3 regions of the Thioalkalivibrio sp. ALE9 genome follow, and region 3 is predicted to be linked to each of the others. Evidence: predicted binding sites of a transcription regulator. Region 3 holds the regulator's gene; each other region holds the start of a gene.
What was found. Region 3 encodes sigma-54, which starts transcription at its own class of promoters, with help from an activator protein. Its sites were predicted from a motif close to TGGCANGNTNCNTGCTT; they were not measured.
Positions count from the first base shown of each region.

Region 1: the regulator sigma-54 is predicted to act here: its motif matches at 6,175-6,191, upstream of D106_RS0107265 (TorF family putative porin).
Region 2: the regulator sigma-54 is predicted to act here: its motif matches at 3,478-3,494, upstream of D106_RS0108820 (CmpA/NrtA family ABC transporter substrate-binding protein).

Region 1 covers NZ_KB898125.1:67,582-77,985, forward strand. The annotation lists gene speA (biosynthetic arginine decarboxylase) at 1-631, opposite strand, end outside; gene speE (polyamine aminopropyltransferase) at 884-1,735, shown strand; gene fetB (iron export ABC transporter permease subunit FetB) at 1,969-2,775, opposite strand; gene D106_RS0107250 (ATP-binding cassette domain-containing protein) at 2,766-3,386, opposite strand; gene D106_RS0107255 (ammonium transporter) at 3,713-4,966, opposite strand; gene D106_RS0107260 (P-II family nitrogen regulator) at 5,002-5,340, opposite strand; gene D106_RS0107265 (TorF family putative porin) at 5,407-6,120, opposite strand; gene folB (dihydroneopterin aldolase) at 6,536-6,895, opposite strand; gene D106_RS0107275 (amidoligase family protein) at 6,969-7,991, shown strand; gene D106_RS0107280 (gamma-glutamyl-gamma-aminobutyrate hydrolase family protein) at 7,978-8,820, shown strand; gene msrA (peptide-methionine (S)-S-oxide reductase MsrA) at 9,065-9,697, opposite strand; gene D106_RS0107290 (PQQ-dependent sugar dehydrogenase) at 9,709-10,404, opposite strand, start outside.
Region 2 covers NZ_KB898126.1:162,069-172,472, reverse strand. The annotation lists gene nirB (nitrite reductase large subunit NirB) at 1-113, opposite strand, end outside; gene D106_RS0108830 (ABC transporter ATP-binding protein) at 113-910, opposite strand; gene ntrB (nitrate ABC transporter permease) at 921-1,868, opposite strand; gene D106_RS0108820 (CmpA/NrtA family ABC transporter substrate-binding protein) at 1,880-3,298, opposite strand; gene D106_RS0108810 (nitrate regulatory protein) at 3,785-5,098, opposite strand; gene D106_RS0108805 (DsrE family protein) at 5,226-5,582, opposite strand; gene D106_RS0108800 (hypothetical protein) at 5,673-5,915, opposite strand; gene D106_RS0108795 (TMEM165/GDT1 family protein) at 6,219-6,776, shown strand; gene D106_RS0108790 (TVP38/TMEM64 family protein) at 6,711-7,487, opposite strand; gene D106_RS0108785 (replication-associated recombination protein A) at 7,493-8,875, opposite strand; gene lolA (outer membrane lipoprotein chaperone LolA) at 9,276-9,935, opposite strand; gene D106_RS0108775 (DNA translocase FtsK) at 10,071-10,404, opposite strand, start outside.
Region 3 covers NZ_KB898129.1:75,783-86,186, reverse strand. The annotation lists gene D106_RS0110710 (PfkB family carbohydrate kinase) at 1-399, shown strand, start outside; gene D106_RS0110705 (HPr family phosphocarrier protein) at 456-725, opposite strand; gene D106_RS0110700 (PTS sugar transporter subunit IIA) at 697-1,122, opposite strand; gene rapZ (RNase adapter RapZ) at 1,174-2,046, opposite strand; gene hprK (HPr(Ser) kinase/phosphatase) at 2,054-3,085, opposite strand; gene D106_RS0110685 (PTS sugar transporter subunit IIA) at 3,137-3,604, opposite strand; gene hpf (ribosome hibernation-promoting factor, HPF/YfiA family) at 3,608-3,946, opposite strand; gene D106_RS0110675 (RNA polymerase factor sigma-54) at 3,963-5,444, opposite strand; gene lptB (LPS export ABC transporter ATP-binding protein) at 5,534-6,304, opposite strand; gene lptA (lipopolysaccharide transport periplasmic protein LptA) at 6,301-6,828, opposite strand; gene lptC (LPS export ABC transporter periplasmic protein LptC) at 6,809-7,354, opposite strand; gene D106_RS0110655 (HAD family hydrolase) at 7,393-7,932, opposite strand; gene D106_RS0110650 (KpsF/GutQ family sugar-phosphate isomerase) at 7,932-8,909, opposite strand; gene D106_RS0110645 (calcium/sodium antiporter) at 8,906-9,883, opposite strand; gene D106_RS0110640 (NAD-dependent epimerase/dehydratase family protein) at 9,940-10,404, opposite strand, start outside.

The DNA of each region.
Region 1 (10,404 bases), on a different contig from region 3:
AGGCCAGGCGCACGCGCAGCCCCAGCAGCGGCTCGATCTGCATGGCCTCGGCCTGGCGGATCACCTCCTCCAGCTCGGAGGGCTTCTCGATCACGATGTACACGCGATGCCCGAGCTGGCGCCCGATCAGCGCCAGGCGCACGTATTCGCGGTCCTTGTAACCGTTGCAGATGATCGCCGCACCCGGGCGCGACTGCGCCAGCACGGCCATCAGCTCCGGCTTGCTGCCGGCCTCCAGCCCCACACGCGGGGTTAGCCCCTCGGCATCCGGCTGATCGCCGGCCGCCAGGATCTGGTCCACCACGCTGCGCTGCTGGTTGACCTTGATCGGGTAGATCGCGGTGAACGCGCCTTCGTACTCCAGCTCGCGCGCGGCGGTATCGAAGGCCCGCGCCAGGCGGCGTACGCGCCCGTCCAGCACATCCTGGAACCGCACCAGCACCGGCGGACCCACATGCTCCTCGCGCAGGCGGCCCGCCAGCTCGTACAGATCCACGCCGGGGTGCTCCGGCCAGTCCGCGCGTCGCATCGCCACGTTGCCCGCGGCGTTCACCTCGAAGAAGCCACCGTTCCAGTGGTCGATCCCGTAGGTAGTGCGGGCCTCATCCAGATTCCAGGGCGTGACGGTCATGGTGTTCCCGGATTTCAAAAGCTAGGAAAGCCCCGTCATTGCGAGGAGCGAAGCGACGTGGCAATCGCCTTCATCTCCACCCGAACACCAGGGGCGATCAGGGCAACCAAGCGCACTGCCCTCGTTCAGGAGATTGCTTCGTCGCCTACGGCTCCTCGCAATGACGAGAAGAACAGAGTTGCCCGCAGGATACAGGGCACTATCATAGCGGCGCATCATACCGTCCACCGCACCGGCAAGGGGAGCCGCCCAATGGCACTCGACAACAACTGGTTCAGCGAACCGCACGAAGACATGGCGCTGTCCCTGCGCATCAAACAGAAGCTGCACGAGGAACAGACCCCGTACCAGAAGATCGAGATCTACGAGACCGAGGCCTTCGGCAACCTGATGGTGATCGACGACTGCGTGATGCTCACCGGCCGCGACAACTTTATCTACCACGAGATGATGTCGCACCCGGTGCTGTACTCGCACAGCGCCCCGAAGAACGTGGTCATCATCGGCGGCGGCGACTGCGGCACCCTGCGCGAGGTCCTCAAGCACGACGAGGTCGAGCGCGCCGTGCAGGTGGATATCGACGAGCGCGTCACCCGCCTGTCCGAGCAGTACTTCCCGGAGCTGTGCGATGCCAACAACGACCCGCGCGCCGAACTGCTGTTCGACGACGGCGTGCAGTACCTGAAGGACGCCGCCCCCGGCTCCATCGACGTGATCATTGTCGACTCCACCGATCCGGTCGGCCCGGCCGAGGGCCTGTTCTCCACCGCGTTCTACAAGGACTGCGTGAAGGCCCTGGGCCCGGACGGCCTGCTGGTGCAGCAAAGCGAATCGCCGCTACTGCACACCGACAGCATCATCCGCCCGATGCACGACAGCCTGCGCGCGGCGAACTTCATCGACGCCCTGACCCTGCACTTCCCCCAGGCCACCTACCCCTCCGGCTGGTGGACCTGCACCATCGCCGCGAAGGACTGCCCGGTGTCCTTCCTGCGCGAAGAGGCCGCCGAAGAGCTGCCGTTTATCACGCACTACTACAACGCCGCGATCCACCGCGCCGCTGGTGCCACCCCGGAGTTCTTCCGTCGCAAGCTGTTCGCCTGATCGCGCGCCAGCGCCGGGGCCACCCACGGAGATCGTCACGGCGCTGCACGCCTCGCGATGACAGTACTTTTCAACGTCATGGCGAGGCCCCGTCAGGGGCCGTGGCCATCTCGTAACAAAACCTCCGACGCTCGCCCGGGCCAACGCCGGGGCCACCCACGGAGATCGTCACGGCGCTGCACGCCACGCGATGACGGGCGCCACACACGCCGTAGGCTGCATTGAGCTCGTGACTAGGTGTGGCGGCCGGCCTTGAGGCGGTCGAGGCGCAGGCGTTCGCGGGTGTCGAACAGGCGGCGGGAGGCGAACCAGACCGCACCCAGGGTGCCGAAGCCGGTACCGGCGGTGATCAGGAACATGATCAGGATCTGGTACTTCACGGCCTCAACCGGCGGGGCGCCGGCCAGGATCTGGCCGGTCATCATGCCCGGCAGGCTGACGATGCCGGCGGCAGCCATGGCATTGATGGTCGGCATCAGGCCGGAGCGCGCGGCCTCGCGACGCATGGTCGTCACCGCCTCGCTCCAGGAGGCCCCCATCGCGAGCCGGCCCTCGATTGTGCGGCGCTCACGCCAGATGGTCTGGGTCAGGCGGTCCAGCCCCAGTGCGATGCCGGTCATGGTGTTGCCGAGCAGCATGCCCAGCAGCGGGATCGCGTACTGCGGCTCCCACCAGGGGGTCGGGCCGACCATGGTGGTCAGCGCCAGCACGGTGACCGCGAACGCCGAGATGAACATGGTCACGGCACCGATGCCATAGCCCCACAGACCGGCGAAGCGGCGCTGCTGGCGTGCCATCACCTCGTAGCCGGCCACAGCGAGCATGATCACCGCCATCAAGGCCACCCAACCGAGCTGCGCATGGTCGAACAGCGTCTGCAGGATCAGCCCGACCAGCAGCAGCTGGATCACGGTGCGCGCCCCGGCGATCAGCAGGCTGCGCCCCAGACCCATGCGTGCCCAGACGGTCAGCACTGCCAGCGCGACGACCAGCAAGGCCGCCAGCGACAAATCCAGCGCGGAAAGCGAGATCAGTTCCACGTGGTCACCTCCAGCTTGCCGTTGGCGATGGTCAGGATGCGGCCGCCCAGGCGCTGACGCTGCAGGGTGTCGTGACTGACCCAAAGCGCTGCCGCGTCTTCCTCGGCGAGATACCCACGTACCGCGCGTTCGATGCGTTTGGTGTTTTCCAGATCCAGATTGGCGGTGGGCTCGTCCAGCAACAGGACGCGCGGCTGGTTCAGCAGCGCGCGCACCAGCCCCAGGCGCTGCTTCTCGCCGCTGGAGAGGCGCTCGACCTCCCAGCCTAGAGAGGCCTCCGGCAACGCGACCTGCTCCAGCAGGTGCAGGGCCGCCGCGCGCGCGAAGTCCACTGGCAGGTGCTCGTCCACTCGCTCGCCCCACCAGGCGGTCTCCGCCGGTACGTACGCCACGCGCCGGCGCCAGTCGACCGGTGCCATGGCGTCTCGCGGTTCCCCGTTCAGCATCACCTCCCCCGTGTTGGGGTCAAGATCGGCCAGGGCCCGCAGCAGCAGGGATTTTCCGGAACCGGAGGCGCCCGTGACCTGCACCAGCTCCCCGGGCTGAAGCGCCAGATCCAGCGGGCCCAGATGGGCGGTTTTCAGTTGGCGAACATCCAGCAGGCGATCCATGCGACAGGGTTCCGGTGCGGCGAAATGGCGATCGTAACCGAAGCCGGGGCGGCGGGATGAATGGCCGGACGGGCAGGGCCTACTTGCTGCGAGACGAACGGTCCGCCGTGACGGGTTGCCTCTGCGGATGTTGATCGCACTATACGGCGCGGGCAGGGGCATCGCGGGCGGGCCCGCTCCCACCGCTCTGGAACCAAAAAAAGGGCGCCCGGTGAGGGGCGCCCAAAGGCCAACATCCAAGTCCTGGGAGACTGTCTTGTCGGCGTCGGAGGAGACGATGTCGGGGCCGGGCCTGTGGCCCGACCCCGGTTCAGGTTAACGAGGGTTTATTGCTTCCCGGTGAACTCCGGGTAGGCCTCGAGACCGCACTCGGCGATGTCGGCGCCCACATCCTCGTCCTCTTCGCTCAGGCGGATGCCCATTACCGCCTTGAGGATGGCCCAGACGATCAGGCTGGCCACGAAGACGAAGACGAAGATGGCGAGGAGGCCCACCAGCTGAGCGACGAAGGTCGCATCCGGGTTGGACAGCAGCACCGCGAACACACCCCAGATACCGGCGGTACCGTGCGCGGAGATCGCGCCGACCGGGTCGTCGATCTTCAGCTTGTCCAGCGCGACGATCGAGAACACCACGATCACGCCACCGATGGCACCGATGATCATCGCCAGGAACGGGCTGGGCATCAGCGGCTCGGCGGTGATGGACACCAGGCCCGCGACCGCGCCGTTCAGCGCCATGGTCAGATCAGCCTTGCCGAACACCAGACGGGTGGTGATCAGCGCGGCGACCACACCCCCGGCCGCGGCCAGGTTGGTGTTGGCGAACACGGCGGCCACGGCATTGGCCGACTCGATGTCCGAGACCTTCAGCTCGGAACCACCGTTGAAGCCGAACCAGCCCAGCCACAGGATCAGCACACCCAGGGTGGCCAGCGGCATGCTGGAGCCCGGGATCGCGTTGATCTGGCCATCCTTGCCGTACTTGCCCTTGCGCGCCCCGAGGAGCAGCACACCGGCCAGCGCGGCAGCGGCACCCGTGAAGTGGACGATGCCGGAACCGGCGTAGTCCAGATAGCCGATCTGGTCGAGGATCCCGCCACCCCAGCTCCAGAAGCCCTGGATCGGGTAGATGAAGCCGGTCAGGATGACCGCGAAGGCCAGGAAGGCCCACAGCTTCATGCGCTCGGCCACGGCACCCGACACGATCGACATCGCGGTGGCCACGAACACGACCTGGAAGAAGAAGTCGGCACGATCGGAGTAGTAGATGTCGCCACCACTACCCAGTACGTCCGCGACCGCGTTGTCGCCCGAGATCAGGAAGCCCAGGCCCGGGATGATGGAGCTCAGGCCGTCGCTGTACATAATATTGTAGCCGATCAGCATGTACATGATGCTGGCGATCGAATACAGGGCGATATTCTTGGTTGCAATTTCGGCCACACTCTTGGTGCGAACCATCCCGGCCTCGAGCATGGTAAAGCCCGCGGCCATCCACATCACCAGCGCGCCGGCCACCAGAAAGTAAAAGGTGTCCATTGCGTAGGCGAGTTCGACAACTTGCTGTTCAATTTCCATGATTGAAATTCCTCATTCGATGGAAGACGGAGGCCTTAAAGGGCTTCCGGGCCGGTCTCGCCCGTGCGAATACGCACGACCTGCTCCACCGGTGTGATAAAGATCTTGCCGTCGCCGATCTTGCCCGTGCTGGCAGACTTGGAAATGGCCTCGACCACCTGATCGACCAAGTTCTCGTCGACAGCCACTTCCAGTTTCACCTTGGGCAGAAAATCGACCACGTACTCGGCACCGCGATAGAGCTCGGTATGACCGCGCTGGCGACCAAAACCCTTTACTTCGGTCATGGTCATCCCTTGTACGCCGATCTCCGAGATCGCCTCGCGAACATCATCAAGCTTGAACGGCTTGATTACGGCGGTAATCATCTTCATGTCAGACTCCTGTGGGCGGGCCCGCCACCTGGCGGACCCGCTGTTGCTTTAGGCGGTAATGCGGAATCAGAAGGTCTTGGACCAGCCCACCCAGGCGCCCAGGTCTTCGTCGGTCTCGTCGACATACTCGAGATTGAAGCTGAACTCGCCCCAGTCGCCCGCGTCGCGGGTCAGGCTGGCGGTGTAGTGGGTGTAGTTGTCCAGGCTGGAATCGTCGAAGCGGGTGCGACCTACCAGGAAGCCGGCGCTGTAGACGTCCATGAACGGGACATCCAGGCCGGCGTAGAAGTACATGTCGTCGTCTTCCAGGGCCGAGTCATCGCTGTCGTGAACGACGTAGGCCATACCGCCGTACAGTCCCACAACGCCGGTATCGAAGCTGACTTCACCATAGATCTCGCCGAAGTCGGCACTCAGGGAACCGGTATCGTCTCGGGCATCCGGATAGGCGTAATAGATGTAACCGACGTCGTAGCCGAACCCATTGGCGAACTCATCGGCAAAGCCGGCGTAGAGGTCGAGCTCGTAGCTGGTGTCATCACCAAAATCGACATTGGACATCCAGGTACCGACATAGAAGCCGGAGTCGTGCTCAAAATCGATACCACCCTGAACGGCAGCACCGTCGTCGGTTTCGGAAAAACCACGGAAGTAGTAATTGGACACCGCGCCGATGTTCACGGACAGCTCCGCGGCGGCGGTGGAGGTAAAGGCGACGCCACCGGTGGAGCCTACGGTGAGGACAGCAGCGGCCAGCGCGGAACGGGTGAACTTCTTCATGTTGGTCATCTCCCAGATTGGTCAATCGAGTGTCGCGTAGTCGACACCCGGTCCTTGCACGGGCTGTGCCAAGTACCAAAAGGGAGCAAAATCGGCTTTTCGCAACACCTGTTGCGGCCCAACCACGGGCTTTTGCCTTTATTTGGTGCGCACTAAAAGTGCACACGCACCAAAAACGTGCGGAGACCGAGGACTGTGAACCATGTCCGGGATTCAGGAAGGTTCAGTCCTTCGGCAAGTGGCGGGGTCGGAGAGGCAAATCGGGGCTGGGACAGGCGCGGCGAGCGCACACGCGGCCATGCGGGACGCACGGCGAACACCTCCCTGCCCTGCGGATCGCCACGTCGCCTCGCGACGACACAGCACGGCATGGGGATGGCGCCGGCCGGGACAGCGCCCCGTGGCCGGCGCGGGTCTACGAGGAAAGGCTGCCGCGCTCGATCTCGATGCCGACCTCGCGCACGCCGGGCACGGCACCGGGCTTGCCGAGTTTGATGCGCAGCCACGGCGTGCCGAACTGGGCCATCAGGGCCTCGGCGATCTCCTCGGCCAGGGATTCCAGCAAGGCATGCGGCTCGCGCGTGACGATGGCACGCACGGCGTTGGCCACCGCCTCGTAGTCAACGGTGTCGCCGATCTCGCCGGAGTAGGCGGCGATGCGGGTATCGGCCGCCAGTTCGATATCGAATCGCAGGCGGCGCTGGATGCGCTGTTCCCAGTCGTAGACGCCAACAACGGCGTCAATCTCGAGGTCGCGCAGATAGATTCGATCCATGGGTTCGGCGGGCTCCTGTGGGTCGGCGCCTATCCTACTGCCCGGGCCGCACGAGGTACACCGAGCCGCTATCATGGTGCCTCCCGATCACTACGAGACACGCATGAGCGAGCCCTTTCACGAACTCCCCTGGCCCGCCAACCCGGATGGCGAGCCCCGACGCATCGGCGTGGAGATCGAGATGGCCGGGGTGTCGCTGGAGACGATGGCCGAGACCGTGAAAGGCGAGTTCGGGGGCCACGTCGAATCGGACAACGCCTTCGTCTTCCACGTACGCGACACGGACGTCGGCGACTTCCAACTGGAGCTGGACGCCCGGGTACTGAAGGACCGCGGCTACCGCGAACACCTCGCGCGCCTGGGCATCGAGCTGGACGACTCCGACGAGGCCGCGCTGGAGCGCTGGCTCGCGGACGCCGCGGGCCGCCTGGTCCCGCACGAGATCGTGGCGCCGCCGATCGCGACGGCTGACCTTCCCCGCCTGGACCGGGTGCGCGCCGCCCTGCAGCAGGCCGGCGCACTGGGTACCGAACGCTCGTTTCTCTATGCCTTCGGGCTGCAGATCAATATCGAGGTGCACCGCACCGATGCCGAGTGGCTTCTGGCAGTCCTGCGCAGTTTCCTGCTGATGGTGGAAGTGCTCACTGCGGCGGGCGCCATCGACCTGGCGCGGCGCCTGTCGCCCTACATTCGGTCTTTCCCCGGCCCGTTTGTACGCTACGTGCTGGACCCGGACTTTCGTCCCGACCGGGAGGGCCTGATCGACGCCTACCTGGCGCACAACCCGACCCGCAACCGCCCGCTGGACCTGTTGCCGCTGTTCGCCCACCTGGACCCCGGGCGGATCGACGCGGCCCCCGTGGAGCACGAACTGATCAAGCCGCGGCCGGCCTTCCACTATCGCCTGCCGAACTGCGAGATCGACGACCCGGACTGGAGCCTCGCGCGGCCGTTCAACGGCTGGGTCGAGGTCGAGCGCCTGGCGGCGGACCCGGAACGCCTGGAGCGCCTGTCGCGGGAATATCTGGAACGCCCCGGCCAGGCCCTGGGCCGCTGGGCCGACGACTGGAGCCAGCGCCTCCGTGACTGGTTCTGAGCCCGACCGCACGACCACCGATACCGTGGCCGATACCGCACCGCCGCGTCCACGCCGCCCGGTGATCGCCATTACCGGACCCGACCAGGGCGGCGGGCCCGCCTGGCTGTTTACAGCGCTCGCGGTCTGGCGCGCCGGCGGCCGTCCGCTGCGGCTGCGCCCGGGCAAGCCGCGCGGTCACCGGCGCTTCGATGGTCTGGTGGTGGGCGGCGGGGCGGATGTGGATCCCGAGCTCTACGGCGAGACCCTCCCCGAGGGACCGGATGCGGCTGCCATCCGGCAGGCGGAGCGACGCCTGTCGCAGCGCCTGATCGGCTATCTATTCTACCCGGCCCTGTGGTTACTGCGCCGGCTGTTCCAGTCCCATGGCGGTGTACTGGACACCGACCGCGACCGGCTGGAGAAGGCCCTGATCCATCGCGCGCTGGACGAGCACCGCCCGATCCTCGGCATCTGTCGCGGGATGCAACTGGTCAACGTGGTACGTGGCGGCACCCTGCATCGCGACCTGGCCGAGTTCTACGTGGAAACCCCGCAGGCCCGCAGCCTGCTGCCGGTCAAGCCGGTGGAGCTGGACCCGCGCAGCCTTCTGGCCAACATCCTGGGCGACACGACGCTCCACGTGAACGCGCTCCACAACCACGCCGTCAATGACCTGGGGCGGGACCTCAAGATCGCCGGACGCGAATCGACCGGCGTGGTCCAGGCCATCGAGGCCGAACACGACTGGTGCATCGGCGTGCAGTGGCACCCCGAATACCTCCCACAGAAACGCCGCCACCAGCGCCTGTTCCGCGCCCTCATCCAGGCCGCCACCCGCAGACACTAAGACCTGATTTCACCACGAAGCACACGAAGGCACGAAGAAAGGCGATTCACAGGAAGTCTGGAAGAAGAGAAGGTTTGCAGGTGAAGGGTCGAGTGCGTGACGGTCGCTCAAGGCACCATATCAACGTGCTGCTGGAGGCCGTCGCATCAGCCTTCTTCCGGTCTTAAAACCTTCCTGTGAATCGCTTTTGACCTGGCCTTTCTTCGTGCCTTCGTGCGCTTCGTGGTAAAAAACGCCTTTCGACCTAGGTGGGATAGGGCACGGCCAGGCCGCCAAGGCCGCAGTAGCCGTTCGGGACCTTGGCGAGGTACTGCTGGTGGTAGTCCTCGGCGAAGTAGTGCGCCGGGCCCTCGGCGATCTCGGTGGTGATCGCCCCACGCCCGGCGGCGTCCAGCGCGGCCTGGAAACGCTCGCGGCTGGCCTCGGCAGCCGCGGTTTGCTCAGGGTCGGTGGTGTAGATTGCCGAGCGGTACTGGGTGCCGACATCGTTGCCCTGGCGCATACCCTGGGTCGGGTCGTGCCCCTCCCAGAAGATGCGGAACAGGGCGTCCAGCGAGACCTTCCGCGGGTCGAACACCACCCGTACCAGTTCGGTGTGCCCGGTCTGGCCGCTGCAGACCTCGCGATAGGTCGGGTTCGGGGTGTAGCCCCCGCCGTAGCCCACGCTGGTGGAATACACGCCCTCCTGCTGCCAGAACAACCGCTCGGCACCCCAGAAACAACCCATGCCGAAGTGGATCACCCGCATACCCTCGGGATACGGTGGCGCCAGAGGCGTCCCCAGAACCATGTGGCGCTCGGGGACCGGCATCGGCTCGTCGCGCCCGGGCAGGGCCTGTTCGGGGGTCGGCATGCGCGGCTCGGAAAAGGCGAACATCGGCGGCTCCGTCAGTCGGCCGGGGCGAGCCGGATCAGCTCCCCCGGGTTGTGGTCGGTAAGCACGTAGATCGCCCCATCGTGGACGCGCACGTCCCGCACGCGGCGGTTCAAATCCGGCAGCACCTCGCTCTCGTTGACCAGCTCGCGCCCCTCGAAGGTCAGCCGACGAAGGGTCTGATGAGCCAACCCGCCCACGAGCAGATCGCCGTCCCAGTCGGCAAAGGCGGGATCGCGCAGGATCGCCATGCCCGAGGGGGCAATGGAGGGCGTCCAGTGATGCAGGGGCGACTCCATCCCCTCCTTCTCGGTCAGGCCTTCGCCGACCTGCCCGCCGGCATACTCCCGGCCGTGGGTAATGACCGGCCAGCCGTAGTTCAGCCCGGGCTCGATGATGTTCACCTCGTCGCCCCCGCGCGGTCCGTGCTCGTTCTGCCAGAAGGTGCCAGTCTCGGGGTCCATCACCATGCCCTGCGGGTTGCGCACCCCCCAGGCCCAGATCTCGGGGCGGGCATCGGCATCATCCACCAGCGGATTGTCGTCCGGGACGCGCCCGTCGTCATGCAGCCGGATGATGCTGCCGATATGGGTCGAGGTGTCCTGGGCATGATCGCGCTGGCCGCGATCCCCCACGCTGATATACACGTAGCCCGCGTCATCGAACACGATGCGGCTGCCGAAGTGGCGCCCCCCGGAGACGCCCGGCTC
Region 2 (10,404 bases), on a different contig from region 3:
ACGGTGATGTCGTACATGTCCGGCTTGAGCTTCAAAAGCTCCTCGACCGTACGCATCCCGGCCATACCGTTGCCGATCAGGACCAGCCGCGGCTCGTCGTTCGCGGTATCCATCACGCGGCCTCCGACTCGGGGTTCTTGTGGCGCTCGTGGAGAAAGCGCAGCACCTCGGCCCGGTAGTGGTTGTATTCGGCGTTGTCGGCCATCGCCAGGCGCTCGCGCGGCTTCGGCAGGTCGATCTCCAGGATCTCGCCGATGGTCGCGGCCGGGCCGTTGGTCATCATCACGATGCGGTCGGACAGCAGCACCGCCTCGTCCACGTCGTGGGTGACCATCAGCACGGTGTTGCCCAGCTCGGCCTGCAACCTCATCACTTCGTCCTGAAGATGCGCCCGGGTCAGCGCATCCAGCGCACCGAAGGGCTCATCCATCAGCAGGACCTTCGGCTCCATCGCCAGCGCTCGGGCGATGCCCACGCGCTGCTTCATGCCACCGGAGGTCTCGCCGGGGTACTGATCCCTGGCATGGGTCATGTGGACGCGTTCGAGATTCTCCAGGGTCCAGGCGTCACGCTCGGCGCTGGCAGCCCCGCTGCGCACCTTGTCCACCGCCAGACGTACGTTCTCGTACACGGTCATCCAGGGCAGCAGGGAGTGGTTCTGGAATACCACGGCACGCTCCGGTCCGGGCTCCACCACCTCGCGATCTTCCAAAAGAACGCCCCCGGTGGAGGAACGCAGCAGTCCGGCCACGATGTTCAGCACGGTGGACTTGCCGCATCCGGAATGCCCGATGATGGACACGAATTCGCCTTGCTGGACCTTCAGATTGACGTTGTTGAGCACGTTGAGCGGCCCGCGCGGGGTGGCGAACGTCATGTCCAAATGGTCGAGATTGAGATAGTGACTCATGGGTCTCTCCTTACGCGGGTGCGTAGTCAAAGCGTTTCTTGATCAGGCCGACCGCGCCGTCCAGGGCGATACCCACCAGGCCGATGACGAAGATCGACACGATGATCGAGGCCACATTGAGGTTGTTCCATTCATCCCAGATGAAGAATCCGATCCCGACCCCACCGGTGAGCATCTCGGCCGCCACGATCACCATCCAGGCGATCCCGAGCGCGAGGCGCATACCCGTCAGGATGTAGGGCATGGTTGCGGGGACCAGGATCTTGCGCGCCGCTTCCAGACGCCCCAGGCGCAAAACCTGGGACACGTTGGTGTAGTCGCGCGGAATCGCCTGCACCCCAGCGGCGGTATTGATCACGATCGGCCAGATGCTGGTGATGAAGATCACGAAGATCGCCGAGGGGTTGACCGCCTGGAACACCAGCAGACCCAGCGGGAGCCACGCCAGGGGCGAAACCGGACGCAGGAGCTGCACCACCGGGCTGATGGCGCGACGAGCCGTGAGGGACGCGCCCATCATCAGTCCCAGTGGGATTCCCACCAGTGCCGCCAGGCCGAAGCCCGCCAGGACGCGACCGAGGGAATACAGCACCTGCCAGCCAATCCCCATGTCGTTCGGGCCGTAGTCATAGAACGGATTGCCAAGCAGATAGACCGCCTCGGCCCAGACCTGCCCCGGGGTGGGGAGATCCGGAGCGACCGTGGACTGGAGCCAGACCCAGCCCCCCAACAACAGGGCGAACGCGACCAGCGGGAGTACCAGCACCGGAAGCCAGCGCTGCAGTTTCTCCGCCATCACCTCGAACCGGTCATCGTGCACTCCACCGGCCTCTCCCGGCGTACCCACGCGTGCATCCGGTTCCGGTTCGGCCACCGTTTCGGCAACCGTACGGGCCTCGATATCGTCAGCGACCTCGCGATCCACCGCGAGACGCATGTCGGCGTAATTCGTAGACACGGGGGCCTCCTTTATCCGTTCGCCGCGGCAAGGTCGTCCAATGCGACTTTGCGGCTATGTACGTCGAATCCGGCGACATACCCCGTCAGGTCGTCGGGATCGTAAATCCGGCCATCAATGAACCGATCGGGGCCCATCGCGATGGGCGAGGAGGCCTCTTCCAATGTCCAGTGATCCTCTCGGGTGCCTTCCTTTTTCCAGTCGATTTCCGGATAGTCGACACCCACCTCGGCGGCCGCTTTCCGGTACAGGTCCGGTCGATAGACCTTCTCCGCAACCGCACGCATGTCGACCGGATCCTCCAACTGCCCCCAACGGGCCATCTGCGTGACGAACCAGGCCGCGTGCGAACGCCACGGAAAGCTGGCCGCGTAACGATGAAATACGTTGAAGTCCGGGAAGGGTTCGGGATCTCCGTCCGGGGTGAACTGCAGTGTGCCCGTCATCGACATGGCGACGACGTGTTCGGGCGCGTTGACAAAACGGCGGCCCGAAATGATGCGCACCACCTCTTCGCGGTTTTCAGGCTTGTCCATCCACTCGTTGGCCTCGATCAAGGCACGCAGCGCGGCCTGGTGCGTATTCGGATGTTTCTCCGCCCAGCTCTCGAGTACGCCGAACACCTTCTCTGGATTGTTGTTCCAGATCTCGTAGTTGGTCACCAGGGTCTTGCCGATCCCCATGTCCACCGCACGCATGTTCCAGGGCTCGCCCACGCAGTAGCCATCCATGTTGCCCGCGCGCAGGTTGGCCACCATCTGGGGTGGCGGGATCACGACCAGGCGTACATCCCGATCCGGATTGATCCCGGACGCGGCCATCCAGTAGCGCAGTTCATAGTTGTGCGTGGATACGGGGAACACCATGGCGAAGGTCATCGGGGCACGGCCAGCTGCCTGGTCGGCATCAATGACCTTCTTCAGGGCGCGCGCGGAAATCGGCCGTTCGTTCATGGCCTCGGGATCGGCCTCGACCATCCGGTCGTAGAGCTCGTTGGAAACGGTGATCGCGTTGCCGTTGAGGTCCATGCTGAACCCCGTGATCGTGTTGCGCTGGGTAGCACCCACGCCCAGCGTCGCGGCAATCGGCATTCCCGCCAGCATGTGCCCGCCATCCAGGCTCCCAACGGAGACCTTGTCGCGGATATTGGCCCAGGAAGCCTCCTTGGCCACATGGACGTCGAGACCGTGGCGCGCGAAATACCCCTTCTCCTGGGCAACGACCAGCGGGGCACAGTCGGTCAGGGGGATAAATCCGAACTCCAGGCTGGTCTTTTCCAGCCCTTCGGATCCCCCGGCATAGGCCGCCGCCCGGAAAAAGTCCGGATGCATCCCCAAGGCGGCGCCACCTGCCAGAACGCCGCCGGCCTGAAGGAAGCGCCGGCGCGACAGGCCGGCGGTCTTTTTCGTGTCATTCGTGTGATCGGTCATTGCGGGTTCACTCCCCTTGTCAGCAAACACATCCCAAAAACGAAAAAAGGCGCCGCATCAGCCCGGCCGCGTTTGCAGCCGGGTGATGGACGCCTTTGTCCAGTCCCATCGGAGGCCCGGTCACCGGGTCTCCCTGTTGTCAGGCGACGAACCGCCGTTGGCTCGTCTTACCGATACTCCTGCAGGAGGTGTGCCAATTCGCCGTTACGAATCGACCCCGCGAGGCACAATCGCGCCATGGCACGGGAAAATCGGATGGTTTCGAACATCGGGTCGAACGTTTGCGGGAAGCCCGAAGTCCCGAAGCCGATCCCGGAGGCACCAACCTGGGGCGCGCTGGCGGTGCAGATGAACCGGGCTGGTGCACTACCTGTAGGAGCCGCCCTGGCGGCGAAGCCCCTGCCAGTGTCCGCCACGGGCAGGGGCTTCGCGGGCAAGCCCGCTCCCACAGGGGCACCCCCACCGGCATCCCTTTCCCAAGGCTGGCTACAGGCCGCCCTTGCCCAGCAGATCGGACATCGCGACGGTCGCCTCGGCGACCTCGGCCAGGCGCCGGTTCTGGTTCATCGCCGTCTGGCGCAGGAGCTTGTAGGCCTGATCCTCGCTGAGGCCACGGTGCTGGATCAGCAGGGCCTTGGCACGCTCGATGGTCTTGCGCTCGGCCAGGGCCTGGCGTGCCGCATGCAGCTCGTCCTCCACCGACTGCAGCCGGGCCGCCTGGCGCTGCACCAGGTCCATCACCGAGTGTCCGACGATCGGTACGTTGAGTGCGGCATCGCCCTCCTCCTGCGCGGGCTCCAGGCCCTCCGGCGCGCCGAAGAACACCGCATACGGGACGCTGTCGCGCAGTTCCGACTCGGCGAGTTGCGCGACCCGGTCACGCACCGCGCCGAGGTCCGCGCGATCCGCCGTGATGCGTGCCGAGCAGCACTCGTTCAGGTGCATCTCCAGCAGATCCTCGATCTCCTTCATCGCGTCGATGCGCGCGGTGGTACAGGCAAACCATTCCTCGGCCCGGGCGGGGTCGTGGTGCCCGGAGGCCTCGGTACAGGCCCGGCGGCGCAGACGCTCGATGTCGGCGGCGAAGGCCGCCGTCTGCAGCTCGCGCCAGGCGGCACAGGCCGGCGGTGCCGCGAACTCGGAGAAGATGCGGAACGCCCGTTCCTGGGCATCGATCCGATGGACCAGCGCCTGGCGCAGTTCGGGCTCGAAGTTCGCGGCGCCAAACCCGGCGGCCCCGATCGCGCGCTCCTGCCCTGCCAGTTCCTTGCCCTGCATGAAGTTCAGCAGGGCCACCAGGGCCCGCGAGACCTCGGGATCGGTCGCCGAATCCGCAGCCTCGAACACCAGGGCCATCAGGGCGCGAATCAGCTCGCTGAAGCCGCGGGTCGAGTCCATCGGGCTCAGGGTCAGCTCCAGGACCTCCTCGCGCAGGCTGCCCAGGCCGGACAGGCCATGCAGCGCCAGCGCCATGCGCCCCAGCAGCCGACTGCGGCCATGGGCGCAGGCGTCCGGGGCCAGCCAGCCATCCAGGTGCTCGCGGAACGCGGCCGCGGCGGCGTCCGATTCGGCCCGGTACTGCTCCAGTTCGCGGGTATAGCGCTGGCCGCCGGACCCGATCCAGAGGCTGGAGGCCCCGCGCTCGCGCTGCAGGGCATGCACCAGCGCGCGGATGCGCCCGACCAGCTGCACCGCCTCCAGCAGGCGCTCCAGGCTCACCACCTCGCACTTGCGCGAGGCGACCAGGAAATCGCCAATGGACTCTTCGAGGGAAAAATTCGGGGATGTGTTCTGGGTCATGCTCGTCGTCCGTGAATCACTCCCGGAACAAACAAGCATGCGATGTGCCAGTTCGACCGACTGACAGCGGGGGTACAAACAAAAACGGGCGGGGCATCACGCCCCGCCCGCGGAACGGCACGGCCGATCAGAAGCTCATGGAGCGGTCGAACTCGGCGACGGCCTGGACGTAGTGGCCCATGCCGGCCATCTCGGCGTTCGGCAGGAAGTTGTGCTCGCCGACGTCGCGACCCTTGGCGCAGGCCTCGCAGGCCCAGAACGGGACGCCTTCACTCACCAGCGAATCCACGATGTCCTTCATTGCCGGCATGTTGTGGCCAACGATCTTGTCGTACACGTTGCGGTTGGCGATGTTCACGGCCTCGCCTTGCAGCCAGACGGTCACATCGTGGCCCTGCTGCTTGGCCACATTGGCGGCAATCATGCCAAGCGTGGCGCGGGTCGGGTCGTCGGTACCGGCGGTGACGGCAACAATAAAGCGCATGGGAGTCTCCCGGGGTTGAAAAGGTGCGAAAACGGTAGCGGCCGGCAAGCGGCGCGTCGATTTCCCACAAGCCAGGGAGAAACAATCGGCTCAGGGGGCGCCCTTCGTGGTGAGACTGTTGCGATAGAGCTTGAACGCCATCAACAGCCAGGGCACGGCATGGACGACCAGGTCGAGCACGTCGAGTGGCCGGGTAAGTTCCCCGGCAAACAGCCAGCGCAGTTTCTCCGCGACATGCGGCTCGGGGATCCAGGGGGCCAGGCCGACGGTCGCAACCAGCAGTGCGAACAGCCAAAGGGGGGCCCGATCGACCCAGTGAACGAAGGTTTTCATCGCGCGCATGCTACCCAAGCCTCGTCAGCGCCGCAGCCCGGAGCCGCGATCGTCCTTGCCCGCGCGGACCGGGATGACTAGAATCCGGCCAGCTTCAGGGGAGTAGCGACCCGGGTGGCCTGGCCTCACCGGGGTCTGCATCAACAGATTCGATCCTCCGCCCGGAGGACCGTGGTGCAGACAGCCCCGCCGCCGATGCGGCACCGGGCCCCGCGAGACCTGTGGCATGGCGCCCCGATCCGTGGCCGGGTGGGTGGTGCGATGTCACGTGTCTTGCCCACCCACCCGGCCCGGAAGACCGTCATGGAAGCCCTGCTCGTCTCTACCGTCATCGTCGCCATCGCCGAGATGGGCGACAAGACCCAGCTCCTCGCCCTGCTCCTGATCTGCCGCTACCAGCAGACCTGGCCCATCATCTGGGGCATCGTGGTGGCCACGCTGGCCAATCACTTCCTGGCCGCGCTGGTGGGCGTGTGGATCGGCGCCAGCATCCCGGAGGACTGGCTGCGCTGGGGTCTGGGGATCGGGTTCATCGTGATGGCCGCCTGGGTACTGGTCCCGGATGGCGAGGACGAGCTGCCGGCCGCGTCGAAACACGGCGTGTTCTGGACCACCACGGTGCTGTTCTTCCTGGTCGAGATGGGCGACAAGACCCAGGTCGCCACCGGCGCGCTGGCCGCGACCTTCGACAGCCTGCTCCTGGTCGTGATCGGTTCGACCATCGGCATGGTATTGGCGAATGCCCCGGTCGTCTGGCTGGGCCAGCGCTTCGCCTGCCACCTGCCGCTGCGACTGCTACGCGCGCTCGCCGCCCTGCTGTTCTTCGCCCTCGGCCTCGGGGTCCTGCTCGCCTGGGTCTGAGGGAGACACTGAAGTCATTGGCGCCTCGGTGTGCAGTGTCTTCTGGCCCAGCCAGATGCGGCGCACCAGGCGCGGCAGCAGCAACAGCAGCGCCAGCACCGCGAGCAGGGCCAGCCCCAGCTGGACCCCGCTGTCGGCGCCACTGGCCATCTCCCGGGTGGCGTGCCCCAGCCAGGCATAGGCGAACAGGCTGGGGATCAGGGCCAGCATGGTGGTCAGCGCGAAGACCGGCAGCGGCAGACGCACCAGCCCCAGGGCATAGTTCGTCGGGGCGAACGGAAACACTGGCACCAGGCGGGTCAGGGCCACGACCCGCCAGCCCTCGGCCTCCACATCCGCCCGCAGCCGCGTGCTGCGCGGCCCCATGCGCGGGGCCAGCCAGGGCTGCAGCCAGGTACGCGCCAGCAGGAAGGCAATGACCGCCGCCAGGGTCGCTGCCAGCAGGCTGAGGGCGGCGCCGGTGAAGGGGCCGAACAACGCCCCGCCCAGCAGAATCCAGAAGGTACTGGGCAGCGGGAACAGGGCCAGCAGCATGAAGGCCAGCACGAATACCAGATAGGCACCCGCACCCCAGCCCCGCAGCCAGGCCTCCACCTCGCCCAGCGGGAAGCCAAGGCTCGGCCACTCGGTGGTCAGCAGGATCCACGCCAGCGACACGCCGAACAGGATCGCCGCCACCGTCAGCCACCGCTTGTGATGCCGGATGCGCAACCCGGTCAGCCCTCCGCGCCGGGGTTGTCGCCCGCGTCGCGCAGACGGTCCAGGCGCTCCGCCAGCGCGCGCTCGGTGCCGTCCCGGCGCGGGCTGTAGAAGCGCTCGTCTTCCAGACCCTCCGGCAGGTAGACCTGCCCGCGGGCGAAGCCATCGGGCTCGTCGTGATCGTAGCGGTACCCGGCCCCGAAGCCTTCCGCGCGCATCAGCTCGGTCGGCGCGTTGCGCAGATGCAGCGGCACGCCCGGGCTCCCGGTCTCGCGGATCGCCGCGCGCGCCTGGTTCAGCGCAACGTAGGCACTGTTGCTCTTGGGTGCGGCGGCCAGTTCGATCACCGCCTGCACCAGCGCCAGGTCGCCCTCCGGCCGGCCCAGGCGTTCCAGGGTCTGCCAGGCCGCGAGCACCCGCGCGCCCAGCCCGACTGCGGCCAGGCCGATGTCCTCGTAGGCCATGCGCAGCAGCCGCCGGCCCAGGTAGTCCGGATCGCAACCGGCATCCAGCATACGGGTCAGCCAGTACACCGCCGCGTTGGGGTCGGAACCGCGCACCGACTTGTGCAGGGCAGAGATCTGGTCGTAGAAGGCATCGCCCTGGCGGTCGAAGGCCAGGGACTGCGCGCCCATGACCGCGCGCAGGGCGTCTCCGGTAATCGCCCCGTCGCGGGCCAGGTCGGAGGCGGTCTCCAGCCAGTTCAGGGCACGCCGGGCATCCCCGTCCGCGGCCCGCGCCAGGCGCTGACGCTCCTCCGGGTCCAGCGTCAGGCCACGCCCGCCCAGACCCCGCTCCGGATCCTCCAGGGCGCGCTCGATCAGGGACTCGACCGCTTCCGCCCCCACCGCCTCCATGCGATACACCCGCGCCCGCGACAGCAGCGCGCTGTTCAGGGCAAACGACGGATTCTCGGTGGTCGCGCCGACGAAGGTCAGCGTGCCGTCCTCGATATGCGGCAGCAGCGCATCCTGCTGGCCCTTGTTGAAGCGATGGATCTCGTCGATGAACAACAGCGTGCCGACCCCATTGCGCCGGCGCGCCTTCGCGGACTCCACGACCGCACGAACGTCCTTCACCCCGGCCAGTACGGCGGACAGCGTGACCAGTCGCTGGGCCCCGGCCGCCGCCACCAGCCGCGCCAGCGTGGTCTTGCCGCAGCCGGGCGGGCCCCACAGGATCATCGACGGCGTCTGGCCCTGCTCGATCGCCTGGCGCAGGGCGGCATCCGGGCCCACCAGGTGGTCCTGACCGACCATCTCGTCCAGCCGCGCCGGACGCATGCGTTCGGCCAGCGGCGCGGTCGGGTCGGGGCCCGCGGGGGACGGCTCCGGTTCGGGTTCGGGCGACGCCATGTCCGGATCCGGGCCGAACAGATCACCTTCGGGGGAATCGCTCATAACGGAGATTGTAACCCTTCGGGCGAAAACCCTTTTTTCACCACGAAGCGCACGAAGGCACGAAGAAGGTCAAGGCCGGATTGCACCACGGAGGGCACAGAGAACACGGAGAAGAGCTGTTGTTGGCGTTGCAAACTCCACAGCAAAGAGGATGTACGAACGCTCCGGCCGGAATGACAGCGCGCAGGGCGTCCGTCCAGACACACCATGACGGATGGTTCGGCGTTGCGGGGTGGTCGGGATTACACCAACGTCGTCACGTAGCCCGGGCCGTCGGCATTCAGGCCAAAGCGCCACAGTTCCTGCGCCCTCCTTGCAGTCTACCCACCCTCCTGCAAAAGCCCTTGACCTTCTTCGTGCCTTCGTGCGCTTCGTGGTGAATAACAGGGCGCGGGCTTGGTTACGGGCGGTAGATGTCGGTGCCGGAGGGTGGGTCGAAGGTGAAGATGGCCGGGTCGAGGTCGGCGTTGCGCTCGGTCTCGTGGAAGCGGATAACGGTCTCCTGGCCGAAGATGTCGCGGAAGGCCATGCGGGTCAGATCCCCCTCCGCGGTCAGGTCCAGGTCCAGGCTGGTGAAGTCGGCCTGCTCGTTGCGCGGCACCAGCACCAGGCGCAGGGCGTCGCCCCCCGGCACCGGGCGCAGCGACATGCGGAAGTGTTCGTCGAGACGTTCCGGCTGAGTGATCGCGGCGATCGGGGTCGCATCGAAGGCATCGCCCAGCGGGCGCACCGTGGCCTGCGACAGGTCCGGGTCGTACATCCACAGGTCCTGGCCGTCGGAGACGATGGTCTGCGGGAACGGCTCGGTCACCTCCCAGTGCAGGCGGTTGGGCATGCCCAGCTGCATGCGCCCGTCGGACTCCTGCAGCACGTACCCCGTGTCGTCGCGCACCGTCTGGGTGAAAACGGCGGAGAAGCTCTCCAGCCCGTCGACAAAGCGATCCAGCGCGGCGCGGGCATCCGCAGCGGGCGTGCGGTCAGCCGCCTGCACGGCGCCGGCGAACAGCACGGTCGCGACGACCACGGCCACCAGCAAGCGGGGAAGAAGACGAACGTTCATGCAAGCTCCGGAAGGATGGTTGACCTCATCCTGCGCCCGGTCGCTTAACCGGGCGTGAATGTATCGTTCGGGGATGGCGCACCACGTCACCGATCGGGAACATGGACCCTGTCGCTGCGCCGGGGTTCAAGGTGCTCAGTCGTTCGGCCCGGGCACCAGGACCTCGCGGTTACCATTCGACTGGACGGGGCTGACCAGGCCGGCAGCCTCCATGTCCTCGACCATGCGCGCAGCGCGGTTGTAGCCGATTTTCAGTCGACGCTGAACGAACGAGATCGAGGCCTTGCGCGACTCGATCACTACCTGCACCGCCTGGTCATACAGCGGATCCGACTCGCTCTCGCCCCCCTCGGGCGACTCCAGCCCGGGGATGCTGGCCGCACCCGCCTCGGGCTCCTCGAGGATCGCCTCGTTGTAGTCCGGCTCGCCGGTGGACTTCAGGTACTCGACCACCTGATGTACCTCGTTG
Region 3 (10,404 bases):
CCCCGTCCCGGCCTGGAGGCCTGCCTGGAGTATGCCGACGTCCTGATGCTTTCGCGGGACTGGGCCGCCACCGTGGCGGATACACCGGAGGACGCGCTGCGGCAGATGGCGAGCCGCTTCCCCGACCGCATCCTGACCGTGACGGCCGGAAGCGCCGGGGCCTGGCTGGCTGCCCGTGGCGCGATCCACCACTGTGCACCCACGCCCGGTCTGCAGGTCGTGGACAGCGTGGGTGCGGGAGATGCCTTCAATGCCGGCCTGATCGATGCACTGGTCTCCGGCACGCCCCCCGAGCAGGCTTTGTACGCGGCCGTGCGCCTGGCCGAGCGCAAGCTCGCGCAGCGCGGGTTCGAGGGGCTGGCGGCGGCGGTGTCCGACCTCGGTGCCGGGCCGGGTTAGGGCCGGGAGAAGGGGGATAGCCGCCTGTTCAGCGGCACACAGGCGTCAGTGGAGGGTCAGGCCTCTTCGCCGAAACGGTCGGCCACCAGTTCGGTCAGCGCGTCCAGCGCCTCGGGGGCGTCCTCGCCTTCGGTCTCGATGGTGATCTCGCTGCCCTGGGCCGCGGCCAGCATCATGACCCCCATGATGCTCTTGCCGTTGACTTCCTGCTGGTTGCGGGAGACGGTGACATCGGCGGCGTACTGGCTGGCCAGGCTGACAAACTTGGCCGCAGCACGCGCGTGCATCCCCAGGCGGTTAACGATGGGGACTACGCGCTGCGGCATCGCTGCACTCCTGGTCGCAGAGAAGGATTCCGTCATGCCCGCCGGACAGGGCCTTGTTGACCAGCTCGGTCAGCGGGAGATGCTGGTAGTTGAGGACGCGGATCAGCATCGGCAGGTTGATCCCGGCGATCACGCGCGCGTTGGCCCCGCGAGCCACTCGGCTGGCGACGTTGGAGGGGGTGGAACCGAACATGTCGGTCAGGATCAGTACCCCGGCGCCACTGTCCAGAGTGGTCAGGCGCTCGCGGGCGCGGGCCAGGACCTCGTCGGGGTCGTCGTTCTGGGACATCGCCATGGACTCGCAGTCATCGGGCAGGCCGCCAAGCATGCTTTGTGCGGTCTGCAAGAGGGTGTCGCCCAGGTTTTGATGCGTGATCAGAATGAGACCAACGCCCATGGATCTGCTCCAATTGCGGGTTCCGTAGGGGCCTGCCCCCGCGCTTCGTGGTTACTGCTTGCCCAGCTCGCGGTGACGGGTGCTAACAGTAACATGTTCCCGGTCCCGCCACGCCCCCGCAAGGCGTTCGACCAGGTATACCGAGCGGTGTCGGCCGCCGGTGCAGCCGATCGAGACCGTCACGTAACTGCGGTGGTCCTCCAGCAGCCGCGGGAGCCACTGCGAGAGAAAGCCCTGGATGCTGTCGAACATGGCCGCGACCTCCCCGTGCCCCTCGAGGAACTCGCATACGGCCGGGTCGCGGCCGGTCAGGCCGGCCAGCTCGCGTTCGTAGTAGGGGTTGGGCAGACAGCGCACGTCGAATACGAAGTCCGAGTCCATCGGCGCGCCGTGCTTGAAGCCGAAGGACTGGAACAGCAGGGACAGCTCGTGCTCTCCGCGCTCGCCCATGCGGTCGCGCAGGGTACGGGCCAGGTCGTGCATCGACAGCCGCGAGGTGTCCACCGTCAGGTCGGCCTCCGCCGCGACGTGGCCCAGCCACTCGCGTTCGCGGTCGATGGCCTCCACCAGGGGCACGCCATCGCGCGCCAGCGGGTGACGCCGCCGGGTCAGGTGGTAGCGCCGCAGCAGTACGTCGCTTGAGGCCTGCAGGAACAGGACCTCCACCTGCAGGCCCTCCGCCCGTAGCCCGGCCAGCAGGCTGGCAAACCCCTTCAGGGCCTCCAGCCCGCTGCGCACGTCGACGCCCACCGCCAGATGGCGATCGCCCTCGGTGTCGTAGTGGCCCTGGCGCACCTGGCGGATCAGATCCGGCAGCAGCGGCAGCGGGAGGTTGTCCACACAGAAATAGCCCGCGTCCTCCAGGGTGTGCAGGGCCACGGTCTTGCCGGATCCGGACAGACCGCTGACGATCAGCAGGCGCATGGCGGACTCAGCCCTCCGGGTCCGGGTTGGGGACGGTCGTGGCGGGCACGGCCCGGTGGTAGGGCGGCTCCTCGGCCTCGCCGCTCATCTGCCGGCGCTGGCGGGCGCGCAGGTCATCCCCGGCGATGTAGCCCTGCATGTGCAGCATGTGGTTGCGCACGGCGGCCTCGATCATCACCGCGATGTTGCGACCCGGCGCCACCGGCAGACTGATCAGCGGGATGCGCAGGCCGAGGATGTCGATCTCGCCGCGGCGGCCGTTCAGCCGGTCGTCGGGCACCGGTGAGGGTTCGCCGTGATCGCGCAGGTCGATAATCAGTCGCAGGTACTTGCCGCCCTTGATTGCGGAGTCGCCGTACATCGCGCGGATGTTCAGCACCCCCAGCCCGCGCACCTCGAGCAGGTCCTGGAGCAGGGCCGGGCAGTGACCGCGCACGATGTCGGGGGCGATGCGCGCGAACTCGGGGGCATCGTCGGCGATCAGGCGGTGCCCGCGCGAGATCAGCTCCAGCGCCACCTCGCTCTTGCCGACGCTGGAGGCCCCGCTGATCAGGACGCCGATGCCGAGGATCTCCATGAACACGCCATGGCGCACCTCGAAGTGCGCCAGACGCTGCTGCAGGAAGTAGCGCAGCAGCGCGATGATCTCGTGGCTGCTGGTGCTGGAGCACAGGATCAGCGGCAGCGCCTCCTGCGGGGCATGGGGCATCTCCGAGAACGGACAGGTGTCCTCGGCGAAGATCACCGCGGTGGTGCCGGTGCGGGCCATCTCCAGGATCAGGTCGTTGCGCTGGTCGTCGCTGAGGCCGGCGATGTAGCGGGCCTCGAAGTCCCCGATGACCTGGATGCGGTTGGGGCGGATCAGGTTGAGGTGGCCGGCCAGTGGCAGGTCATCCCCGTCCTCGCCGACCAGCTTGCGGTCGGGGGCGGCGTGCTCGCCATGCACGAAGCGCAGATCCAGGCGGTTGCCCATAGCCTGGATCAGGCTCTCCACGTTGATGTCGCGGGCAATCCCGCCTTCGCCCAGTGCCTCGTTCATGAGCAGGGCCGGCGGGGATCGGTGGCGTGGCAGGGTGCGGGGCGCACGGGATCAGCCCTCGCGGAAGCGGCGGACGAGTTCCTGTTCCAGGCTGGCGGCATCGCCGGCCCGGCGCAGGGCGGCAATGGTGTCCGGTTGCGAAAGCCCGCGCGCCAGCTGGGCCAGCAGGTCGAGGTGATCGCTGGTGGCGGCCTCCGGGACCAGCAGGGCGATCAGGATATCGACCGGCTCGTGGTCCATGGCGTCGAAGTCGACGCCGCTCTCCAGGCGCAGGACGGCCACGCGCGGAGCCTCGAGATCGGCCAGGCGGCCATGGGGGATCGCAACCCCATGGCCCAGGCCGGTGGAGCCCAGCTTTTCGCGCGCGGACAGGGCCTCGAAGATCGCGGTGCTGCCCGGTCCGCCGGCATCACCGCCGCCGGCGAGGAGTTCCGACAGGGCCTCCAGGGCCCGCTTCTGACTGGAGCATTCCGGCTCCAGGCGGATGCGCTCGGCGGTGATCAGCTCGGCAATGGACATGGGTCAGGAGGCCTGCTCACGGTTGCGCTGGGCGCCCTCGGCCCGGTGATGATCCTTGACCTTTTCCTTGTGCTTGATCAGCTGGCGGTCGACCTTGTCGATCAGCGCGTCGATGGCGGCGTACATGTCCTCGTGGGAGGCCTCCGCGTGGATGTGATTGCCGCTGACCTGGAGATTCGCCTCGGCCTTGTTGAACTGGTTCTGGGTCTTCTCGTGGGTCAGCACGACGTGCACGTCGATGACCTTGTCGAAGTGGCGTTCCAGCTTCGCGAACTTCTCGTTGACGTAGTCGCGCAGGGCGTCGGTGAGGTCCACATGGTGGCCGGTCAGGTTGATCTGCATGGTCGGGACTCCTTGGTTACTTGTGGCCGGTGGGCATGGAGGCCATCTGCCGGCGTTCGCTGGATGAAGGGATGTGCATCGCCTCGCGGTACTTGGCCACGGTGCGACGCGCCACATTGATGCCCCGGTCCGCCAGGATCTGGGCGAGCCGGGCATCGCTGAGCGGCTTGTTCGCGGGTTCGTCGTCGATCAATTCGCGAATCATGGCACGGATGGCGGTGGCGGAACACTCGCCACCGTCGTTGGTGCCGACATGGCTGGAGAAGAAATACTTGAACTCGAAGACTCCGCGCGGGGTGTGCATGTATTTCTGGGTGGTCACCCGGGAGATGGTCGATTCGTGCATCTCCAGGATCTCGGCGATATCGCGCAGGATCAATGGCTGCATCGCGACCTCGCCGTGTTCCAGGAAGCCTTGCTGGCGATGGACAATCGCCTCGGCGACGCGCAGCAGGGTGTCGTTGCGGCTGTGCAGGCTCTTCAGGAACCAGCGCGCCTCCTGCAGCTGGTCGCGCATGAAGGCACTGTCGCGGGCATCCGATACCTGGCGCACCATGCCGGCGTAGAGGTCGTTGATACGGATGCGTGGCGCGATTTCCGGGTTCAGCTCCACGCGCCAGCCCTCCGGGGTGTGGCGCACGTAGACATCGGGCACCACGTATTCGGAGGTGGCGGCACTGATCTGCGCGCCCGGCCGCGGGTTCAGGGTGCGGATCAGGTCCAGGGCGCGCGCCAGTTCGTCCGGGTCGCGCACACCCGACTGGCGTTGCAGGGCTTTGTAATCGCGCTTGCCCAGGCTGTCCATGCCGTGTTCCAGGATCGCCCGGGCGGCCTCGCGGGCGGGGGCGTCCGGGGCCAGTTCGCGCAGCTGAATCTCCAGGCATTCGCGCAGATCGCGCGCGCCCACGCCCAGGGGGTCGCACTGCTGGATCCAGTGCAGGACTGCCTCGACCTCATCCACGCCGACGGGCTCTTCCTCGCCGCGGCTGATGGTCTCGGCCAGCGTCTCGAGGTCGCCTTCGAGATAGCCGTCGGGGCTGATCGCGTCGATCAGGGCCGCGCCGATGCGCTGGTCGCGCGGAGTCAGGTGGCTCAGGTGCAGCTGCCACAGCAGGTGGTCCTGCAGGCCCTCGCCGTCGTCGTCGCTGGTGTTTTCCAGCGGGTCGCGGTCATCCACGCCCTTGGGGGCGGGCGGCGGTTCGTAGATGTCGTCCCAGCGGCTGTCGGTGGTGAGCTCCTCGGGAATCACGTCATCGCTGGTGGTAGTGGCCTCCATGCGGTCGCCTTCCACCACCTCGCCCTCCGCGTCCAGGCGCTCGGCCCCGCCCATGTCGTCCTCGTCTTCCACCTGTTCGAGCATGGGGTTGCTCTCCAGCGCCTGCTGGATCTCCACCTGCAGCTCGAGCGTGGACAACTGCAACAGGCGGATCGCCTGCTGCAGTTGCGGGGTCATGGTGAGCGTCTGACCCAGCTGAAGATTCAGGCCGGGTTTCAGCATTGGCTGTGCGGGTCGCGGGTGACCATAAGAGCGATCTTAAATGCTGCCTCGTGGTTTGTGCACCGGCGCGGGTTGTGCGCGTGCCGGAATCACAGGCGGAAATTCTCGCCGAGATAGACCCGGCGCACCTGGGGGTCGGCCAGTAGCTCGTCGGGTGTCCCGGCGGCCAGCAGGCGCCCCTCGCTCAGAATATAGGCCCTGTGGCAGATCCCGAGGGTTTCGCGCACGTTGTGATCGGAGATCAGAACCCCGATGCCGCGCGCTGCAAGGTGGCGAATTACATCCTGGATATCGCCCACCGAGATCGGGTCCACCCCGGCAAAGGGCTCGTCCAGGCAGATGAATTGCGGGTCACCGGCCAGGGCCCGCGCAATCTCGGCGCGCCGACGTTCGCCGCCGGACAGCGCGATCCCGGGGCTGTGGCGCACGGTCTCGAGCTGAAACTCCTCGATCAGCGCGTCGCCGATACGCCGGCGTTCGTGGCGGTCCAGTCCGGGACGCAGTTCCAGCACGGCCTGCAGGTTGTCCCACACGCTCAGGCGGCGAAAGATCGAGGCCTCCTGGGGCAGGTAGCCGAGACCGGCGCGGGCGCGCACGTGGATGGGCGCGCGGGTGATGTCGTGCCCGCCCAGGGTGATGCGCCCGGCGTTAGGGCGGATCAGCCCGACCAGGCTGTAGAAGCAGGTGGTCTTGCCGGCGCCGTTGGGACCCAGTAGGCCGACCACTTCACCGGGTGCGAGGTCGACATCCACCTGGTCGAGCACGGTGCGCTGGCCGTAGCGCTTGGTCAGTTCGCGCCCGATCAGGCGATCACGGGCCTCGGCGGGTTCCGGCGCCGGGCTGGTGGCGGGTGCGTTCATTCGTCGTCGCGTGGCTGGATGGTGATACGTACGCGTTCGCTGTCGCCCTCGCCGCGTTCGGCCTCGATCACGTCGGTGGTCAGGTCGTAGGTGATGCGCTTGCCGCGCGCCTCTTCGCTGGCGGTGATCACATGGGCCTGGTCGGTGAGGATCATGCGGTCCTCGTTCAGCAGGTAGTCGATGCGCAGCGCGGTGGCGATACGCATCTCGCCGGTCTCGGGGTCGGGGGATTCCAGGCGGGCCGGCTCGCCGTGGGCCTCCATCTCGTAAGGGCGACGATCCCGGGTGCGCACGTAGACCGTGTCGGCCTCCAGCGTCATGTCGCCGCGGATCACGATCACGTCCCCGGTGTAGGTGCCCAGGCCCTGGCGTTCGTCCATCTCCGCGCGGTCGGCGGTGATCTCCACCGGCAGCGAGGGTCCCGATCCCTGCTGGCCCAGGGCCGGCGTCGCCAGCAGGGCGGAGAGGAGGCCGGCCGCCGCAAGCAGGCCCGGCAGGCGGCGGCTATTCGGGATCGGGGTCATGCGCGGGGTCCTCCTCGCTCGCCTCGCTGTAGAGCGAGTACACGTCATGGAACAGCTCTATGGTATCCGCTCGCGAGTCCACGCGCAGGCCGGTGCCGCGCTGGAACAGCCCGGGCTGGTTCAGGGTGGAGAGGGCGTCCGAGGTGGCGACCATGGTGTCTGTGGCGATACGTACATCCCGCGAGTCGATGACCGTCTGCACGCGTTCGCCGCGGGCTGGTTGTACGCCGTGGGTGGGGCCGACCAGGTCCAGGGTTTCGTCAGCCGGGCGGTGCAGGGCCGCCGGGGCGGTCCAGCGCCATTCGATACCGCCATCGGCGAACAGGTCGAGTTCCGGGTCATCCACCCACTGCGGCCCGTCGCGGCCGAATTCGCGCAGTCGGGTGCCCTGCAGCCGGTGGGTCCGCTCACCGTCGTCGCCGGTGGCGTGCAGCGTGAATCCGTCGATCTGCAGGGTCACCTCGCCCTCGGGCGGGGTGACCTCGGCGGTTGCGGGGCTTGCGCACGCCAGCGTGAACAGGACCAACGGCGGCGCCAGACCGTACCGGTTGCGTCTCCGCCGGCTCATCCGTTCAGGTAGGTCTCGAGCAGGGCGTCCAGCCGGTCCTGCGCGGCCAGCAGCCCCTCGCAGGCCTCGCGCACGGCGCCGCGCCCGCCGTGGGCCTCGGTGACCCACTGGGCGTGGCGGCATACCAGCGGGTGGGCGTCCCCGACCGCGATCCCGAGCCCGACCCGCTGCATGGCCGGCAGATCGACGATGTCGTCGCCCATGAAGGCGGCTTCCGCCGGGTCATGGCCGGTGCGCTGCAGCAACTCGTGCAGGGCCTCGCCCTTGTCGCGGCGGCCCTGGATCAGGTGCTCCACGCCCAGGTCCCGCATGCGGTGTTCGACCACCCCGGAGGTGCGCCCGGTCAGGATGGCGATGTCGAGGCCGCCGTCCAGCGCCAGGCGGATCCCGTGGCCGTCGCGGCTGTTGAAGGCCTTGTACTGCTCGCCGCCATCGCCCAGGAACAGGCTGCCGTCGGTCAGCACGCCGTCCACGTCCAGGATAAGCAGGCGTACGGCCTGCTGGCGGGTGCGCAGGGTCGCGGCATCCAGGTTCATCAGGCCACCCCGGCGCGCAGCAGGTCGTGCATGTTGATCACGCCGACCAGGCGCTGGTCGGCGTCGGTGACCGGCAGGGCGTTGATGCGCCGGCTCTCCATGGTCTCGAGTGCCGTGACCGCCAGCCAGTCGGGCTGCGCGGTGTGGCCGCCGGTGGTCATCGCCTCGCCGATGGTCAGGCCGTCCAGGCTGTGCCCGGCATCCAGGGTGCGGCGCAGGTCGCCATCGGTGAACACGCCCTGGATGCGGTCGTCGGCGCCGGCCACGATCACCAGCCCGAGGCCCTTGCGGGTGATCTCGAACAGGGCGTCCTTCAGCGGGGCCTCCGGCGTGATGCGCGGGATCGCGTCGCCGGTGTGCATGATGTCGGCGACATGCACCAGCAGCCGCCGGCCCAGCCGGCCGCCAGGGTGCGAGCGGGCGAAGTCGTTGGCGGTGAAGCCGCGTGCATCCAGTACCGCGACCGCCAGGGCGTCGCCCATCGCCAGCGCCGCGGTGGTGCTGGAGGTGGGGGCCAGGCCCAGCGGGCAGGCCTCGCGCTCGACACTGACATCGAGGTGCACGGTGGCGTCGGCGCCCAGGCGCGAGCCGGGGTTGCCGGTCATCGCGATCAGCGGCACGCCCAGGCGCCGGATCAGCGGCAGGATGGTGAGGATTTCGTCGGTCTCGCCGGAGTTCGACAGCGCGATGACCACATCCTCGCGGGTGATCATCCCGAGATCACCATGGCTGGCCTCGCCCGGGTGCACGAAGAACGCGGGGGTGCCGGTGGAGGCCAGGGTCGCGGCCAGCTTGCTGCCGATGTGCCCGGACTTGCCCATGCCGGTGACGATCACGCGGCCCTTGCACTCGAGGATGCAGCGGCAGGCCTCGAGGAAGCTGTCGTCGATGCGCCGGGCGAGGTTGTGCACGGCCTCGGCCTCGTCGTTGAGGACGGCCAGGGCCAGGTTGCGGGTGGTTTCGGGGTTGAAGTTCATGCAGTTGCCGTAATTCCCAAATAGACAAGGTAGCTTGCGAAGGCGACGAGGAGAAGGGCGCCCTGCCAGCGCAGGATCTGTCCCCGGCGGCCCAGCGCGATCAGGAACAGGGCCACCGTCAGTGCCAGCATCACGGGATAGTCGCGTGCGAGGACGTCGGCGTCGATTGCCAGCGGCGCGATCAGGGCCGGAACCGCCAGCACCGCGAGCAGGTTGAACAGGTTGGAGCCGACCACGTTGCCGATCGCCAGCCCCGCCTCGCGGCGGAAGGCGGCGACCACCGATGTGGCCAGCTCGGGCAGGCTGGTGCCGATCGCGACGATGGTCAGGCCGATGACCAGATCGCTGACCCCCAGTTGTTCGGCGATTTCCACCGCGCCCCAGACCAGGGCCTGGCTGCTGGCCAGCAGGAGCAGTAGCCCGAACACCAGCCAGGCAATCGCGGGACCGAGGCGATCGCTGTCCGGGATGGTCTCCACCATGCCGCGCACGACTTCGGGGGCATCCTCGCCCGAGGCCTGTTGCGCGCGGCGGGCGGTCAACGCCATCCAGGCGGTGAATGCGGTCAGTCCCGCGAGCAGGGCGATGCCTTCCATCCGGCCCAGCTCGCCGCCGACCAGCAGGAGCAGGACGCCGAAGCTGACCAGCAACAGGATCGGCAGTTCGCGGCGAACCATGCCGCGGCCGATCGCCAGCGGTGCGACCACCGCGGCGGCCCCCAGCACCAGTGCGATGTTAGCGATGTTCGAACCGATCGCGTTGCCTACCGCCACGCCCGGGTTGCCCTGCAGGCTCGCGAGGACCGAGACCACGAGCTCCGGGGCCGAGGTGCCGAAGGCGACAATGGTCAGGCCGATGACCAGCGGGCTCACGCCGACCCCGCGGGCAAAGGCGGAGGCGCCGAACACGAAGCGGTCGGCACTCCAGGTCAGCAGGATCAGGCCGACGATGACGGCGGCGATGGGTAGGGCCATGGGGCAGACGGGTCCCGAACGGTCAGGCCGCGATTGTAGCGGATTGGGGCGCTGTGTCAGTGGCGCAGGCGCTCCAGGCACGCGGTGGTACTGACCCGCGGGGTCCAGCCCAGCTGCTCGCGAGCGCGGGCGCAGTCCAGCACCAGCGGGCCGTCCAGCCCGCGCACCCACCCGGGGTCGCCCGCGCGGGCGCTCAGGCGCCAGGCCAGCGGGTGCAGGGCGCGGATCAGTCCCAGGGGGACCGGTACCCCCCAGCGCCGCTGGTGGCGAGCCATGGCCCGCAGTGACCAGGCGGGTTCGGCCCCCAGATTGAAGGTGCCCTGTGTGCGGGTGGTCACGCTGCGGGCGATCGCCGCCGCGGCGTCGTCCTCCCACAGGATCTGCACCGGCTGCTCGCCCGCGGCGGGATAGAAACGTCCGCGGGCGATCTGCAGCAGCAGCGGGTGCGCATGCGGCCCGACGATCGCGGGCGGACGCAGGATGGTCACGCGGCATTCAGGGTGTTCGCGGGCGAGGGCGCG